2 regions of the Streptomyces sp. NPDC057253 genome follow, and region 1 is predicted to be linked to the other one. Evidence: riboswitches for the same ligand, from Rfam matches in the RefSeq annotation. Region 1 holds a riboswitch; the other holds the start of a gene.
The links. A riboswitch is a leader RNA that binds a small molecule or an ion and turns the genes downstream of it on or off. The one in region 1 is predicted to bind glycine.

Region 1 (7,956 bases):
AGCATCTTCAACGTCGTCCTCGCCTCGGTTCTCATCCCGATGCCGATGTTCGCCCTGCCGCTGTTCCTGCTGATGGCGAAGCTCGACCTCACCAACTCCTACCTGTCGGTGCTGCTGCCCAGCTGTGTCAGCCCGTTCGGCGTCTACCTGTGCCGGATCTTCGCCGCGGCGTCCGTCCCGGACGAACTGCTGGAGGCGGCCCGGCTCGACGGCGCGGGCGAACAGCGCACGTTCTTCAGGATCGCTCTGCCGCTGATGGGCCCGGCACTGGTGACCGTCTTCCTGTTCCAGTTCGTCAGCATCTGGAACAACTACCTGCTGCCGTCGCTCATGCTCAACTCGACCTCACGGCTGCCCGTCACGGTGGGCCTGGTCCAGTGGCGCTCGGAGTTCGCCAACGGCGTGCCGCCCCTGCTGCCGATCACCGGCGCGTTCCTGTCGCTGATCCCCCTGGTGATCGCCTTCGTCTCTCTCCAACGGTTCTGGCGCAAGGGCCTGACCGCCGGCGCGGTCAAGTAGCACGAGAGCGCGAGGAAAGGCCCTGACCGCGCCGAAGGACACGAACACGCTGGTCAGGGCCTACGCCCTCAGCACTCGATGATGTTCACCGCCAGCCCGCCCCGGGCCGTCTCCTTGTACTTCACGCTCATGTCCGCCCCGGTGTCCTTCATGGTCTTGATGACCTTGTCCAGGGACACCATGTGCGAGCCGTCCCCCCGCAGCGCCATCCTCGCCGCCGTGACCGCCTTCACCGCGGCCATGCCGTTGCGCTCGATGCAGGGGATCTGGACCAGCCCGCCGACCGGGTCGCAGGTCAGGCCCAGGTTGTGCTCCATGCCGATCTCGGCGGCGTTCTCGACCTGTTCGGGGCTGCCGCCCAGCACCTCCGCCAGCGCGCCCGCCGCCATCGAGCAGGCCGAGCCGACCTCGCCCTGGCAGCCGACCTCGGCGCCCGAGATGGACGCGTTCTCCTTGAAGAGCATGCCGATCGCGCCCGCGGCGAGCAGGAAGCGGACCACGCCGTCCTCGTCGGCGCCGGGGACGAAGTTCATGTAGTAGTGCAGGACCGCGGGGATGATGCCGGCCGCGCCGTTCGTCGGGGCGGTCACCACCCGGCCGCCGGCCGCGTTCTCCTCGTTGACGGCCATCGCGTACAGCGTGATCCACTCCATGGAGTGGGCCAACGCGTCGCCCTCCGCCCGCAGTTGACGGGCCGTCATGGCGGCACGCCGGCGCACCCGCAGACCGCCCGGCAGGATGCCCTCCTGGGACATGCCCCGGGATACACAGGCCCGCATCACCTGCCAGATGTCCAGCAGCCCGGACCGGATCTCGTCCTCCGTGCGCCAGGCGCGCTCGTTCTCCAGCATCAGGGAGGAGATCGACAGCCCGGTCTCCTTGGTCAGGCGCAGCAGCTCGTCACCCGTGCGGAAGGGGTACTTCAGCGCCGTGTCGTCGAGCTTGATGCGGTCCTCGCCGACCGCGTCCTCGTCCACGACGAAGCCGCCGCCGACCGAGTAGTACGTCTTGGACAGGAGTTCGGCGCCCGAGGCGTCGTACGCCCACACCGTCATGCCGTTGGCGTGGTACGGAAGCGCCTTGCGCCGGTGCAGCACCAGGTCGTCGTCGAAGGAGAACGGGATCTCGTGCTCACCGAGCAGCTTCAGCCGCCCCGCGGACCGGATCTCCGCGACCCTGTCGTCCGCCGTCTCCACCTCGACCGTCCGGGGGGACGCCCCCTCCAGGCCCAGCAGCACCGCCTTCGGGGTGCCGTGGCCGTGGCCGGTCGCGCCCAGGGAGCCGTAGAGCTCGCAGCGGACCGAGGCGACGGCCGGCAGCAGGTCCTCGTTGCGCAGGCGGCGGGCGAACATGCGGGCCGCGCGCATCGGGCCGACCGTGTGGGAGCTCGACGGGCCTATGCCGATCGAGAACAGGTCGAAGACCGAGATGGCCACGGGAACTCCTTCACATGGGGTGGGGGCACACGTCGTCGGGTGCCCCCACCTGTGGAACTACTTGTTCAGACCCGGGTACAGCGGGTGCTTGTCCGCCAGGGCCCTGACCCGGGCCTTGAGCGACTCCACGTCGGCCCCCTCAAAGGGAGAGGGCGCCTTCAGGGCCGCCGCGATGACGTCCGCGACCTCGGCGAAGTCCTCGGCCGTGAAGCCGCGGGTCGCCAGGGCGGGCGTGCCGATCCGGAGGCCCGAGGTGACCATCGGCGGGCGCGGGTCGTTCGGGACGGCGTTGCGGTTGACCGTGATGCCGACCTCGTGGAGGCGGTCCTCGGCCTGCTTGCCGTCCAGCTCGGACTCGCGCAGGTCGACGAGGATGAGGTGCACGTCGGTGCCGCCGGAGAGCACGTTGACCCCGGCCTCCCGGGCGTCGTCGGCCGTCAGACGCTCGGCGAGGATGCGCGCACCCTCAACCGTACGCCGCTGGCGCTCCTTGAAGTCCTCGGAGGCCGCGACCTTGAAGGACACCGCCTTCGCCGCGATCACATGCTCCAGGGGACCGCCCTGGAAGCCGGGGAAGACGGAGGAGTTCAGCTTCTTCGCGAACTCCTGCTTGGCGAGGATGATCCCGCCGCGCGGTCCGCCCAGCGTCTTGTGGGTGGTGGAGGTGACCACGTCCGCGTGCTCGACGGGGTTCGGGTGCAGCCCCGCCGCCACCAGACCCGCGAAGTGGGCCATGTCGACCCACAGGTACGCCCCGACCTCGTCGGCGATCCGGCGGAACTCCGCGAAGTCCAGCTGCCGCGGGTACGCGGACCAGCCCGCGATGATCACCTTCGGCCGGTGCTCGCGCGCGAGCTTCTCCAGCTCGGCCATGTCGACGAGGCCCGACTCGTCCACGTGGTAGGCCACGACGTCGAACTGCTTGCCGGAGAAGTTCAGCCGCATCCCGTGGGTCAGGTGACCGCCGTGCGCGAGGTCGAGCCCGAGGATGGTGTCGCCGGGCTGGGCCAGCGCGAACAGCGCGGCCTGGTTGGCGGAGGCACCGGAGTGGGGCTGCACGTTGGCGTACTCGGCGCCGAACAGCTCCTTGAGCCGGTCGATGGCGATCTGCTCGGCCACGTCGACGTGCTCGCAGCCGCCGTAGTAGCGGCGGCCCGGGTAGCCCTCGGCGTACTTGTTGGTGAGGACCGAGCCCTGCGCCTCCATGACCGCGAGCGGAGCGAAGTTCTCCGAGGCGATCATCTCGAGCGTGGACTGCTGCCTGACCAGCTCGGCGTCGACCGCGGCGGCGATCTCCGGGTCGAGCTCGTGCAGGGGCGTGTTCAGTGCGGACATCAGGTGCGGACTCCTCAGCCGGCGGAAAAGGCGGTGTACTCGTCGGCGGAGAGCAGATCGGCCGGCTCCTCGGCGACGCGTACCTTGAACAGCCAGCCGCCCTCGAAGGGGGCGGAGTTCACCAGCGCCGGGTCGCTGACGACGTCCTCGTTGACCTCGGTGACCTCACCGGAGACGGGGGAGTACAGGTCGGAGACCGACTTGGTCGACTCCAGCTCGCCGCAGGTCTCGCCCGCGGTCACCGTGTCACCGACCTCGGGGAGCTGGACGAAGACGACATCGCCGAGCGCGTTGGCCGCGTGCTCCGTGATGCCGACCGTCGAGACGCCGTCCTCGGCGCCCGACAGCCACTCGTGCTCCTTGCTGTAACGCAGCTGCTGGGGGTTGCTCATGGCCTGAATTCTCCTGTACGCGGGGGAGTGCTGATGAAGGGGGGACTGCGGAAGGCGTGCGTGAGCAGCGAACCTGTGCTCAGCATCACCTACGGCGGCTACTTCTGGCGCTTGTAGAACGGCAGGGCCACGACCTCGTACGGCTCGTGGCTGCCCCGGATGTCCACACCGACACCCGTCGTGCCCGGCGCGGCGTACCTGGGGTCGACGTAGGCCATCGCGATCGGCTTGCCCAGCGTGGGGGAGGGCGCCCCGGAGGTGACCTCGCCGATCACCTTGCCCTCGGCGACGACGGCGTACCCGGCGCGGGGGACCCGGCGGCCCTCGGCGATCAGGCCGACCAGGACGCGCGGCCCCTCGTGGTTGCTGCCCTCGGCGGCCTCGCGCAGGGCCTCACGGCCCACGAAGTCGCCCTTGTCGAACTTCACGACCCGGCCGAGGCCCGCGTCGTAGGGGGTCAGCTCCGCGGTGAGCTCGTGCCCGTACAGCGGCATGCCCGCCTCAAGGCGCAGCGTGTCCCGGCAGGACAGCCCGCAGGGGACCAGGCCGACGCCCTCGCCCGCCTTGGTCAGCGCCTGCCACAGCTCGACCGCGTGCTCGGGCTTCACGAACAGCTCGAAGCCGTCCTCGCCGGTGTAGCCGGTGCGCGCGATGAGGGCGGGGACCCCCGCGACCGTGCCGGGGAGACCGGCGTAGTACTTGAGGCCGTCGAGGTCGGCGTCGGTCAGCGACTTCACGATGCCCGGGGACTCGGGCCCCTGTACGGCGATCAGCGCGTACGCGTCCCGGTCGTCCCGCACCTCGGCGTCGAAGCCGGCGGCGCGCTCGGTCAGCGCGTCGAGGACGACCTGGGCGTTGGAGGCGTTGGCGACCACCATGTACTCGGTCTCGCCCAGCCGGTAGACGATCAGGTCGTCCAGGATGCCGCCGTCCTCGCGACAGATCATGGTGTAGCGGGCCCGGCCCACCCCGACGGAGGCGATGTTGCCGACGAGGGCGAAGTTCAGCAGCTCGGCGGCCTGCGGTCCGGTCACGGTGATCTCGCCCATGTGGGAGAGGTCGAACAGCCCGGCCCTGGTGCGCACCGCGTTGTGCTCGTCGCGCTCGGAGCCGTAGCGCAGGGGCATGTCCCAGCCGGCGAAGTCGGTCATCGTGGCACCGAGGGAGCGGTGCAGGGCGTCGAGCGCGGTGTGCCGGGGCGCAGAACTGGTCATAGAGCGGTCGTCTCCAGAATCCAAGGCATGACAGGCGAGGGCTTTCCTCCCCATCTGTCATCGGAACCTGAGAGGTTCGCCATGAAGGACATGGCTTGCACCGTGGGTGGGGCCACCGGCGTCGGCGGCCCGCTTTTCAGATGTGCCTCGCCCGCGCGGTAACGGGGCCTGAGAGATTCAAGGGAGGGACTTGCTCCTTCGGCGCCCGGGTACATGTACCCGGGACTCTCCCGCGCGGATTCAAACGGCCGGTATGCAGTTGGCGCGGACATCATTGCACGCATCGGACGCCGACGGCAGGGCCGCCTCCGCCGCCTCCTTCTGTAACCGGCTTGTGGCGGTACGCATACAGAAACGCGAGAGATCATCCATTACCTTCTCTTTACGCTCGGTGGGGAGGGAAACCCCGAACCCGGAGGAGGACGATGACGGTGAACAGGACCACCGCGTACGCGACGACCTCGGGCATCGCGCTGCCCAAGCAGCCCGCGGCCCCGGCCGTCGAGGCCCGCGGCGCCCACCCGGTCGTCCGTGACCTGCGCGAGCGCGCCGGCCACAGCCCGCACGCCCTGCTCTTCGGCCCCGAGGACCTCGTCGTCATCACCGGCCTGCCCGGCAGCGGCAAGTCCACCCTGATGAAGCGGGCGGTCACCGGGACCCGGGTCGACTCCCAGGACACCCGCGACCGGTGGGACGGCCGGCTGTCCCGCTTCCTGCCGTACGCCGTCTACCGGCCTCTGGTCCGGCTCGCGCACTACGCCGCACTGCGCCGCGCCCTGCGCTCCGGCGAGGGAGTGGTGGTGCACGACTGCGGGACCCAGACCTGGGTGCGCGGCTGGCTGGCCCGCGAGGCCCGCCGCCGCGGCGGCACCCTGCACCTGCTGCTCCTGGACGTCCCGGCGGACACCGCCCTCGAGGGCCAGCGCGAGCGCGGCCGGGGCGTCTCGCGATACGCCTTCCTACGACACCGGGGCGCGGCCGCCCGCCTGATCCGCTCCGTGGAACACGGCGACCTGCCCCCGGGCTGCGGCTCAGCGGTCCTGCTCGACCGCGAAGCAGCAGACGTCCTACGACGCATCGGCTTCACGGGCTGAGCGCCACGGCCTGCGGCGGACCGGTTTCACTGCGGGGCCACGAGGCCTGCGGCGCATCGGTTTCACTGCGGGGCCGCGCGGCCTGCGGCGCATCGGCTCCGGTGCACCGGCTTCATGGGCGAACCGCGCGGCCTGCGGTGGATCCACGGCTGGGCGTACGGCTGAGCCACCCGCGCAGCCGTACGCCCAGCCATGGATCCGCTTCACGGGCTGAGCCACACACCCCCCGTACCCGCTAGCCTTTCAGCCACATCAGTGGTTCACAGCAGGCGGTCAGACAGATGGACTTCCCGGCGGATCTTCCCGCGGACTTCCCGGCGCAGTCGGCACACCCCCACCCGCACGGCGGGTGGCCGGGCAACGAGCTGGAGGAGGTGCTCTCGGCCTCCCTCGGCATGCCCTCGGCGGGCGGCCGGATCATCGAGGTGCTCGGCCGCAGCTTCGTCTGGGTCCCGCTGCCCAACGGCGGCGGCCCGCACAGCGGCCCCCTCGACCTGCCCACGCTGGAGATCGCGGGCCAGGCGTACGTCCCGGTCTTCAGCTCCGAGGAGCAGTTCCGCCAGGTCGTCGGCTCGCACCTGTCGTACACCATCGCCCCCGCGGTGGAGTTCGCCCGGGGGCTCCCCCCGCACGTGGGCATCGCCGTGAACCCCGACGGCGTGGTCGGCGTCCCGCTGCCGCCCGCCGCGGTGGCCGACCTCTGCCGCGTCGGCCGCACCCCGCTGGACGGCCCCAACACCGGCGGCCGCGTCAAGCTCTACGAGCCCGACTGGCAGGACGACCCGGTCGACTTCCTCGCGGCCGCGTCCGCGGAGTTCGCGGCGACCGGCGTGGTCCTCACCGCCCGCCGCTGCCTGGCCGCCATCGAGACGGCCGACCCGGTCATGTTCATCGGCGTCGAACTCTCCCAGTGGGAGGGCGACTTGCGCACCCTCCCGATGGACGCCCTGGGCCGCGCCCTCGGCACCACCCCGGTGAAGTGGCCGGTCAACCTGGTCCTGCTGGACGTGGCGGACGACCCGGTCGGCCACTGGATGCGAGCCCAGGTACGCCCCTTCTACACCCAGGGTTAGCCCAACCCACCCAGGGGCGCGGGGAACTGCGCGATCAACCCCCACGGACCCGCACCCGCCGACGACGCACGGGTGCCGAGCTCTTGGGCGCTTAAGCTGGTTTCATACTCGGGGAACTTTCAAGAAGGGCGATACGACGTGAGCGCCAGCGGCACCGCGACCGGCACGGTCGAGCACATGCTGCGCCAGGTGACCCCCGGGCGCTACGACGCCTACGAGGCACTGCTGCGCGCCCTCGCGACCCCGACCGCCGGCCAGATCTGGATGCTGCTGTGGCACGGCCAGTCCGGGTCTCCGGACGCCCAGTACGGAAACATGGAGGTCGACGGCCACGGCTACGCCCCCTGCGTGACCTCGGCCCAGGAACTCTCCGCGAGCGGCTGGAACCGTTCCTACGAGGTCGTCGACGGAGTCGACGTCGCCCGCACCCTCTACCCCGACCACTACGGCCTCTGGCTCAACCCGCACGCCCCGGGCGGCGGCGTCGGCATCCCCTGGCTCGACCTGCGCCGCATCGCCACCGGCCTGGAGCGCCAGCCCGCGGGCCCGCTCCGGCTCTCGGAACCCGGCATCGAGGTCCCGCAGTTCTACGCCCTGCTCGTGCAGAACGCCCACCGCACCCCGGCGGTCCGCTCACTGCGCCGCGCCTGGGTGCAGCCCGCGCTCGGGGCGCCGTATCTCGCCATCGGCCTGGATGTGTACGACACCAGCCCCTCGGCCGTGGACTCGGTGCGCGCGATGATGCAGCAGTCCATCGGCGCGGTGCCGGAGGGGCTGCCGGTGTCGACCGTGGCGATGTCCGACGAGTACGACCCGGTGGCGCTGTGGATGCGCGCGGGGGCCCGGCCCTTCTACGACCGCGAGGCGCACGGCGCGCCGGCCCAGGCCCCGGC
Region 2 (7,956 bases), on a different contig from region 1:
CGCGATGGCACTGGCGCGGGACGAGCGGGCCGTGGTGGCGGAGCGGGAGACGAAGTCGGTGTCGGTGGAGGACACCTACGACGTGGACATCCATGACCGGGTTCGGGTGGGGCTGGAGGTGCAGCGGCTGGCGGACCGGTGTGTGCGGCGGTTGCGGGGGGCCGGGTTGTCGGGGCGGACGATCGTGCTGAAGGTGCGGCGGTACGACTTCTCGACCTTGACGCGGTCCGAGACGCTGCGGGGGCCGACGGATGATCCGGCGGTGGTGCGGGAGGCTGCTCTGCGGTTGCTGGAAGGGGTGGATTCCACCGGGGGTGTGCGGTTGCTGGGGGTGGGGGTTTCCGGGCTTGCCGACTTCACTCAGGAGGATCTGTTCGCTCAGGCCGCGGGGGAGGGAGTGGTGCACGCCGTGGAGGAGGTTGCCGAGGACGTGTCGGTGGAGCGGGAGTCGGTGGTCGAGCGGCGGTGGGTTGCCGGGCACGATGTGCGGCATGCCGAGTACGGACATGGGTGGGTGCAGGGGAGTGGGGTGGGGCGGGTGACTGTGCGGTTCGAGACGCCGGGTTCCTTGCCGGGGCGGGTGCGGACGTTCTCTGTTGACGATCCTGGGCTGGAGGTTGCTGAGCCGCTGCCGTTGGTTGAGGGGATGGGTGCCCATCCGCACCATCCGTGACGGGTTCGTGGTCGGGTGCCGGCCGGGTGTGGCTGGGCGCGCAGTTCCCCGCGCCCCTGGGTGGGGGTGGTGAGCCGGTGGTGATTGTTGCCGTGGCTCAGGGTTCTGCGTCCTCCGTGCCTGCGAGCTTGCCGAAGGGGCGGTCCGGTAGGGGTGGGGGTGGGGCCAGGTCCAGGCCGTAGTGGTGGTAGAGCTGGAGTTCCTGGGACGGGGAGAGGTGGCGGCCCACGCCGAAGTCGGGGGCTTCCTTGATCAGGGAGCGGTCGTAGGGGATCTGCAGGGCGCCCTCGACCAGTTCGCTGGGCTCCAGGGGGACGAAGGCGTCGCGCGAGAACAGGCCGGTGCGTATGGCCGCCCACTCCGGGACCCCGGTCGCGTCGTCGAGATAGACCTCGTCGACGGTGCCGATCTTCGTGCCGTTGCGGTCGAACGCCTTGCGGCCGATCAGGTTGCGCGGATCGATGTCGGTCTGCACGGGCCCTCCACTTGGTCGCAACTCATCCGAAGCGGTCGTAAGCACTACGAAAGAGCACATTGGAGTGGGCGGCCACTCGAACGCCCTTGCTTCGGCCTCGCTGGTAGGCTTGCAAGCGGCTGTCGACCCCGTGCGGGAGAGTCCTCCAGACGACATCGGAGGCGCCGAAGGAGCAAATCCTCCCCGGAATCTCTCAGGCCCACGTACCGCACGGACGAGGTCACTCTGGAAAGCAGAGCGGGTGTCGACGGCGGCTTCCGCTCTCACCGACGGTGAAAGCCGGTGGCCCTCGGGCGACCGGTGAAGCTCTCAGGTGCAGATGACAGAGGGGGAGGCCGTCGGGGTACCCGCGCCGGGGTACCCCTCGAAGGTCGCGTCAGACCAGGAGGCCTCCGCAATGACCGCCCACCGCATTCCGCTCGCAGAGCTCGAGCAGGGGATCCCGTTCGAGCAGCGTCACATCGGTCCCGACCACGAGGCCCGGGCCAAGATGCTCGCCCAGGTCGGATACGGCTCGCTCGACGAGCTGACCGCCGCCGCGGTGCCCGATGTGATCAAGAACGCCGATGCCCTGGAGCTGCCCGGTGCGCGCACCGAGGCCGAGGTGCTGGCCGAGCTGCGGTCGCTGGCCGACCGGAACCAGGTGCTCGACTCCATGATCGGGCTCGGGTACTACGGGACCTTCACTCCGCCCGTCATCCTGCGGAACGTGATGGAGAACCCGGCCTGGTACACCGCCTACACGCCGTACCAGCCGGAGATCTCGCAGGGACGGCTGGAGGCGCTGCTGAACTTCCAGACCATGGTCGCCGACCTCACCGGGCTGCCGACCTCCGGTGCCTCGCTGCTCGACGAGGGAACGGCGGCCGCCGAGGCCATGGCTCTGTCCCGGCGCATGGGGAAGAACAAGAAGGGGCTCTTCCTCATCGACGCGGACGCCCTTCCGCAGACCATCGCCGTCATCGAGACCCGCGCCGAGCCGACCGGTGTCGAGGTCGTCGTCGCGGACCTGAGCCAGGGCATTCCGGACGGGATCGCCGCGCGTGAGATCAACGGCGTACTCCTCCAGTACCCCGGCGCCTCCGGGGCCGTACGTGACATCAAGCCGGTCATCGACCAGGCTCATGAGCTCGGCGCGCTCGTGACCGTCGCGGCCGACCTGCTCGCGCTGACGCTGCTGAAGTCGCCGGGTGAGCTCGGGGCGGACATCGCGGTCGGCACCACGCAGCGGTTCGGTGTGCCGATGGGCTTCGGCGGGCCGCACGCGGGCTACATGGCCGTGCACGAGAAGTTCGCGCGGAGCCTGCCCGGGCGGCTCGTGGGCGTGTCCGTCGACGCCGACGGCAACAAGGCGTACCGGCTCGCGCTCCAGACGCGTGAGCAGCACATCCGGCGGGAGAAGGCGACCAGCAACATCTGCACCGCCCAGGTGCTGCTCGCGGTCATGGCCGGGATGTACGCCGTCTACCACGGTCCCGACGGGCTCAGGGCGATCGCTCGGCGGACGCACCGGTACGCGAACATCCTTGCCGCGGGCCTCACCGCCGGTGGCGTGGAGGTCGTGCACGGCTCCTACTTCGACACCCTCACCGCGCGCGTACCCGGCAGGGCCGCCGAGATCGTCGCCGCCGCCCGCGACAACGGGGTCAACCTGCACCTCGTCGACGCCGACCATGTCTCCGCCGCCTGTGACGAGACCACCGCGCGGGCCCAGGTGGCCGCCGTGTGGAACGCGTTCGGGGTCGAGGGCGACATCGAGGCGCTGGACGCGGCCACCGAGGAGGCACTGCCGGACGCGCTGCTGCGCGGCGACGAGTTCCTCGCCCACCCCGTGTTCCACCAGTACCGCTCCGAGACCGCGATGCTGCGCTACCTGCGCCGGCTCGCCGACCGCGACTATGCGCTCGACCGCGGCATGATCCCGCTGGGCTCCTGCACCATGAAGCTCAACGCGACCACCGAGATGGAGCCGGTCACCTGGCCCGAGTTCGGGCAGCTGCACCCCTTCGCGCCCGCCGAGCAGGCGCAGGGCTATCTGACGCTGATCCGGGAGCTGGAGGAGCGGCTCGCCGAGGTCACCGGGTACGACAACGTCTCGCTCCAGCCGAACGCCGGGTCGCAGGGTGAGCTGGCCGGGCTGCTCGCCGTCCGCGGGTACCACCGGGCCAACGGTGACGAGCAGCGGACCGTGTGTCTGATCCCGTCGTCCGCGCACGGCACCAACGCCGCCAGCGCGGTGATGGCGGGCATGAAGGTCGTCGTCGTCAAGACCGCCGAGGACGGCGAGATCGACGTCGAGGACCTGCGGGCGAAGATCGAGCAGCACCGGGACGAGCTCGCGGTGCTGATGATCACCTACCCCTCCACCCACGGGGTGTTCGAGGAGCACGTCGCCGACATCTGCGCGCAGGTGCACGAGGCCGGCGGGCAGGTGTACGTCGACGGGGCCAACCTCAACGCGCTGGTGGGACTGGCCAAGCCGGGGCACTTCGGCGGTGACGTCTCGCACCTCAACCTGCACAAGACCTTCTGCATCCCGCACGGCGGGGGCGGGCCGGGCGTCGGGCCGGTGGGGGTGCGGGCGCACCTCGCGCCGTACCTGCCCAACCACCCGATGCAGCCCGCCGCCGGGCCCGAGACGGGCGTCGGGCCCATCTCGGCCGCTCCCTGGGGCTCCGCGGGCATCCTGCCCATCTCGTGGGCGTACGTGCGGCTCATGGGCGGTGAGGGCCTCAAGCGGGCCACGCAGGTGGCCGTGCTCTCCGCCAACTACATCGCCAAGCGGCTGGAGCCGCACTACCCGGTGCTCTACACCGGGCCGGGCGGGCTGGTCGCGCACGAGTGCATCATCGATCTGCGGCCGCTGACCAAGGCGACCGGCGTCAGCGTGGACGATGTGGCCAAGCGGCTCATCGACTACGGCTTCCACGCGCCGACCATGTCGTTCCCGGTGGCCGGGACGCTGATGATCGAGCCGACCGAGTCCGAGGACCTGACCGAGCTCGACCGGTTCTGCGAGGCGATGATCGCCATTCGCGGGGAGATCGAGAAGGTCGGTTCCGGGGAGTGGGACGCGGACGACAACCCGCTGCGGAACGCTCCGCACACCGCCGGTGCGCTGGGTGGCGCCTGGGAGCACGCGTACACGCGTGAGGAGGCCGTCTTCCCGGGCGGTGTCTCGGTCGCGGACAAGTACTGGCCGCCGGTGCGGCGGATCGACCAGGCCTTCGGTGACCGCAACCTGGTGTGCTCGTGCCCGCCGCTGGACGCGTACGAGGACTGAGCCGAGGTGAGGAGGGCCCCGCTGCGGCGGGGCCCTTTTCCGTTGGGCGTCAGGTGGTCGCCAGAGCCAGGGACACCTCGGTCGACTTGATCAGGGCGACGACCGGGGTGCCGGCGGTGAGGGCGAGCTCGGTCGCGGAGTCCGCGGTGATCGCGGAGGTGAGCTCGCCTCCCTCGACGGCGACCTTGACGGTGGCCATGGCGGCTCCCGTGGCGACGGCGGTGACCGTGCCGGGGAGCTGGTTGCGGATGGACACGCCATGGACCGGGGCCGTGGCGAGGGAGACCTCCGTCGATTTCACGAGGGCGCGTACCGGGGTGCCCTCGGAGAGGCCGAGGTCCTCGACGGCATCGAGGGTGATCGCGGCCGTGAGGTCCTGACCGCCGTCGAGGCGGATCCTGACCGTCGCCATGGCCTCGCCCTGGGTGACGGTGGTGACGGTGCCGGGGAGCTGGTTGCGGATGCTCAGGGTCATGGGGTCACGGTAGGGCGAATGCGGGAGCGCGGCCGGTAGGCCACTGCTGGACTCGCTCGCGGGTCAGGCCGTGTGGACGCGGGGGCGGCGGGCGCGGTCCGGTTCCGCCTCGCGCAGGACCTCCCGGGTGACGGGGGCGACTTCGCCCTGTCCGAAGAGGAAGAACCGCAGGAAGTTGTGGAAGGGGTTGCCCTCGGTCCATTCGAAGTAGATGTGGGGGGTGCAGCCGGTCTCGTCGCGGACGTGCAGGAGCAGGGCCGCGAGGGCGTTGGGGATGGAGGAGTGCTCCAGGGTCAGGACGCGGTAGCGGTTGTGCAGGACCTCGCCGCGGACGGTGAGACCTGCCTCGAACTCGGAGGGGTCCAGGACGGTGACCTCGGCGAAGACGAAGTCCTCGCCGGGGATGTCGTTGTCCTCGCGGATCTGCTCGATCTTGTCGCGGTACTCGGCCTTGTCGCGGCTGTCGGGCTCGTTGGCGATGAAGCGGATCTTGCGGCTGGCCATGTCCCGGATGAAACGTTCCGCCATGGGGTCGAGGGTGACGCTGGTGACGCGGAGCTCGAAGGCGCGGGCGAGGCGGGAGAGCAGGGAGACCAGGATGATGCCGGCGATGAAGCAGGCGCCGATCTTCACGCCGTCGGGGCGTTCGATGACGTTGACGACGGTCGTGTAGAGGAACACCGCGGAGATGACCGCGAAGCCGATCGTCCAGCCGCGCTGGCCCGCCTTGTGGGCGGCGATGGTCACCGCGATCGCCGCCGAGCTGATCAGGACCAGGACGCCGGTGGCGTAGGCGCCGCCCTGGGCGTCGACGTCGGCGTCGAAGAGCCAGGTCACCAGGAAGGCGATCAGGATGAAGACGATGACCATCGGGCGCACGGCGCGGGCCCAGTGCGGGGCCATGCCGTAGCGGGGCAGGTAGCGCGGCATCAGGTTGAGCAGTCCTGCCATGGCGGAGGCTCCGGCGAACCACAGGATGGCGATGGTCGAGACGTCGTAGACCGTGCCGAAGGCGCCGCCCAGGTACTGGTGGGCGAGGTACGCCAGCGCACGGCCGTTGGCCGGACCGCCCGACTCGAAGTCCTTCTCCGGGATGAGGAGGGTGGTGATGAAGCTGGTGGCGATCAGGAAGCAGCTCATGATGACGGCGGCGGCCGTCAGGAGTTTCTTGGTGTCGCGGATACGGCCGGTGGGCTGTTCCTCGGTGTCGCCGTCGTCGCCCTTGACGTGCGGCATGACGGCGACGCCGGTCTCGAAGCCGGACAGGCCCAGGGCGAGCTTGGGGAAGACGATCAGGGCCACGCCGACCATCACGAAGATGTTGCCGTGCTCGGCGGTCAGGGCGCTGGACCAGTCGGTGACGACATGGCCGGCCGTGATGATGTGCCAGAAGCCGACGATCACGACCACGACGTTCAGGGCGAGGTAGAGGCCGACCAGGACGACCGCGACGCCGACCGCCTCCAGGAAGCCCTTGAGGAAGACCGCGCCGAGCAGGGCGACCAGGACCAGGGTGATCAGCATCTGCTGGTCGTGCAGGGCGCTGTTCAGGTGCGGGTTCTCGACCAGGTGGGTGGAGGCGTCCGCCGCGGACAGGGTGATGGTGATCAGGAAGTCGGTGGCGGCGAACCCGAGCAGGGTCAGGACGAACAGCTTGCCCTGCCAGAACGACAGCAGCCGCTCCAGCATCGCGATGGAGCCCTCACCGCGCGGGCTCTCCTCGGCGACCCGGCGATAGACCGGCAGTGCGCCCGCGAGGGTGACGATGACCAGGACGATGGTGGCGATGGGGGACAGCAGGCCGGCCGCGAGGGCGGCGATGCCGGGCTGGTAGCCCAGGGTGGAGAAGTAGTCGACGCCGGTCAGGCACATCACCCGCCACCAGCGCTGGCCCTGGTGCGCGGGCTCCGGCGCGGCATGCGGACCCGTGTGGCCGCCCGACCTGCCCATGTCGGACAAGCCCTCCAACATCCAGGAGCGCAGGCGACTGGCGGGCGGCTGATCGGTGGTGGCCATCGGGAGTGCTCCAGAGGTGCGGCTCAGCGGGGTTACGGCCGCCCTGCTGACGGCGGGACCAGCGTAAGCGGAGAGTGACGCTTGGGCCCGCGGATGAGGGGCGTATGGGCGTCAAGCTTCCGTTAAGACTCGTTCCCCGATGGCGGGGGTGGGGGGCGGGTTGGGCGAAAAGGGATTTTTCTTCCCGGTTCGCACCCTGCGAGTGGGGCGGCAGAGGTGGATACGCAGCGTCATGGCGGAGTGGCGGGGTCCGGCGGGAAGGTGGCCGCGCTGGGCGCTGGGGCTGATGGCCGGGTCCACATGGTACGTGCGGGTCCGGTTCCTTCGTAAGGATCGCTGACGTAGCCGAATGTTTCGGGTTCGCTGGGCCTTCTGTCGGAATCCGAGCCTGTCCGCTCACTGCCTCGCCGTCATCCTTCGAACATTCCCTGTGCACAAGGGGTTGCCACCTTTCAGTAGCTGTCTCTAGGGTGCGGCAGCAGCGAAGCTTTCTGGATCTACTCCGAAACTTTCGAAACGCAGGACGGACAAAGACGTCTCCGTCCCGTACCCAAGGAGCGCAAAATGGGCGACCCGGCACTGTCCCGCCGTGGCTTTCTGGCGGCGTCCGCCGCGGCCGGTCTGGGCATGACGGCACTGACCGGCTGTGGCGGCGACTCGGACGGAGGATCGTCCGACGGGACGACCACGGTGGAGTGGTGGAACATCTCCACCACCGAGCCGGCGAAGAGTGTCTGGGCGAGCCTCGCCAAGAAGTACGAGGCACAGAACCCCAAGGTGAAGATCAAGATCGTCCAGCTGGAGAACGACGCCTACAAGTCGAAGATGACGGCGCTGACCGCCTCCGGGAAGCTCCCCGACATCTTCCACACCTGGGGCGGGGGCGTGCTCAAGCAGCAGGTCGACGCGGGGCTCGTCGAGGACCTGACCGACCGGACCAAGCCGTGGGCCGACGGTCTGCTCAAGGTCACCAAGGAGCCGTACATCCTCGACGACAAGGTCTACGGCATTCCGTTCGACATGGGCATGATCGG

Region 2: another riboswitch for glycine. It lies ahead of gcvP (aminomethyl-transferring glycine dehydrogenase); the one in region 1 lies ahead of gcvT (glycine cleavage system aminomethyltransferase GcvT).

Annotation. Positions count from the first base shown of each region.
Region 1 is NZ_JBHUXV010000064.1:11,780-19,735, forward strand. Features, by position in the region: gene ACFULQ_RS29520 (carbohydrate ABC transporter permease) at 1-519, shown strand, start outside; gene ACFULQ_RS29525 (L-serine ammonia-lyase) at 588-1,955, opposite strand; gene glyA (serine hydroxymethyltransferase) at 2,013-3,290, opposite strand; gene gcvH (glycine cleavage system protein GcvH) at 3,305-3,682, opposite strand; gene gcvT (glycine cleavage system aminomethyltransferase GcvT) at 3,781-4,896, opposite strand; glycine riboswitch at 5,043-5,139, opposite strand; gene ACFULQ_RS29545 (AAA family ATPase) at 5,322-5,990, shown strand; gene ACFULQ_RS29550 (enhanced serine sensitivity protein SseB) at 6,272-7,063, shown strand; gene ACFULQ_RS29555 (enhanced serine sensitivity protein SseB C-terminal domain-containing protein) at 7,202-7,956, shown strand, end outside.
Region 2 is NZ_JBHUXV010000081.1:9,498-17,453, forward strand. Features, by position in the region: gene ACFULQ_RS33545 (DNA polymerase IV) at 1-673, shown strand, start outside; gene ACFULQ_RS33550 (PRC-barrel domain-containing protein) at 771-1,148, opposite strand; glycine riboswitch at 1,272-1,367, shown strand; gene gcvP (aminomethyl-transferring glycine dehydrogenase) at 1,546-4,431, shown strand; gene ACFULQ_RS33560 (molybdopterin-binding protein) at 4,481-4,906, opposite strand; gene ACFULQ_RS33565 (amino acid transporter) at 4,970-6,922, opposite strand; gene ACFULQ_RS33570 (extracellular solute-binding protein) at 7,487-7,956, shown strand, end outside.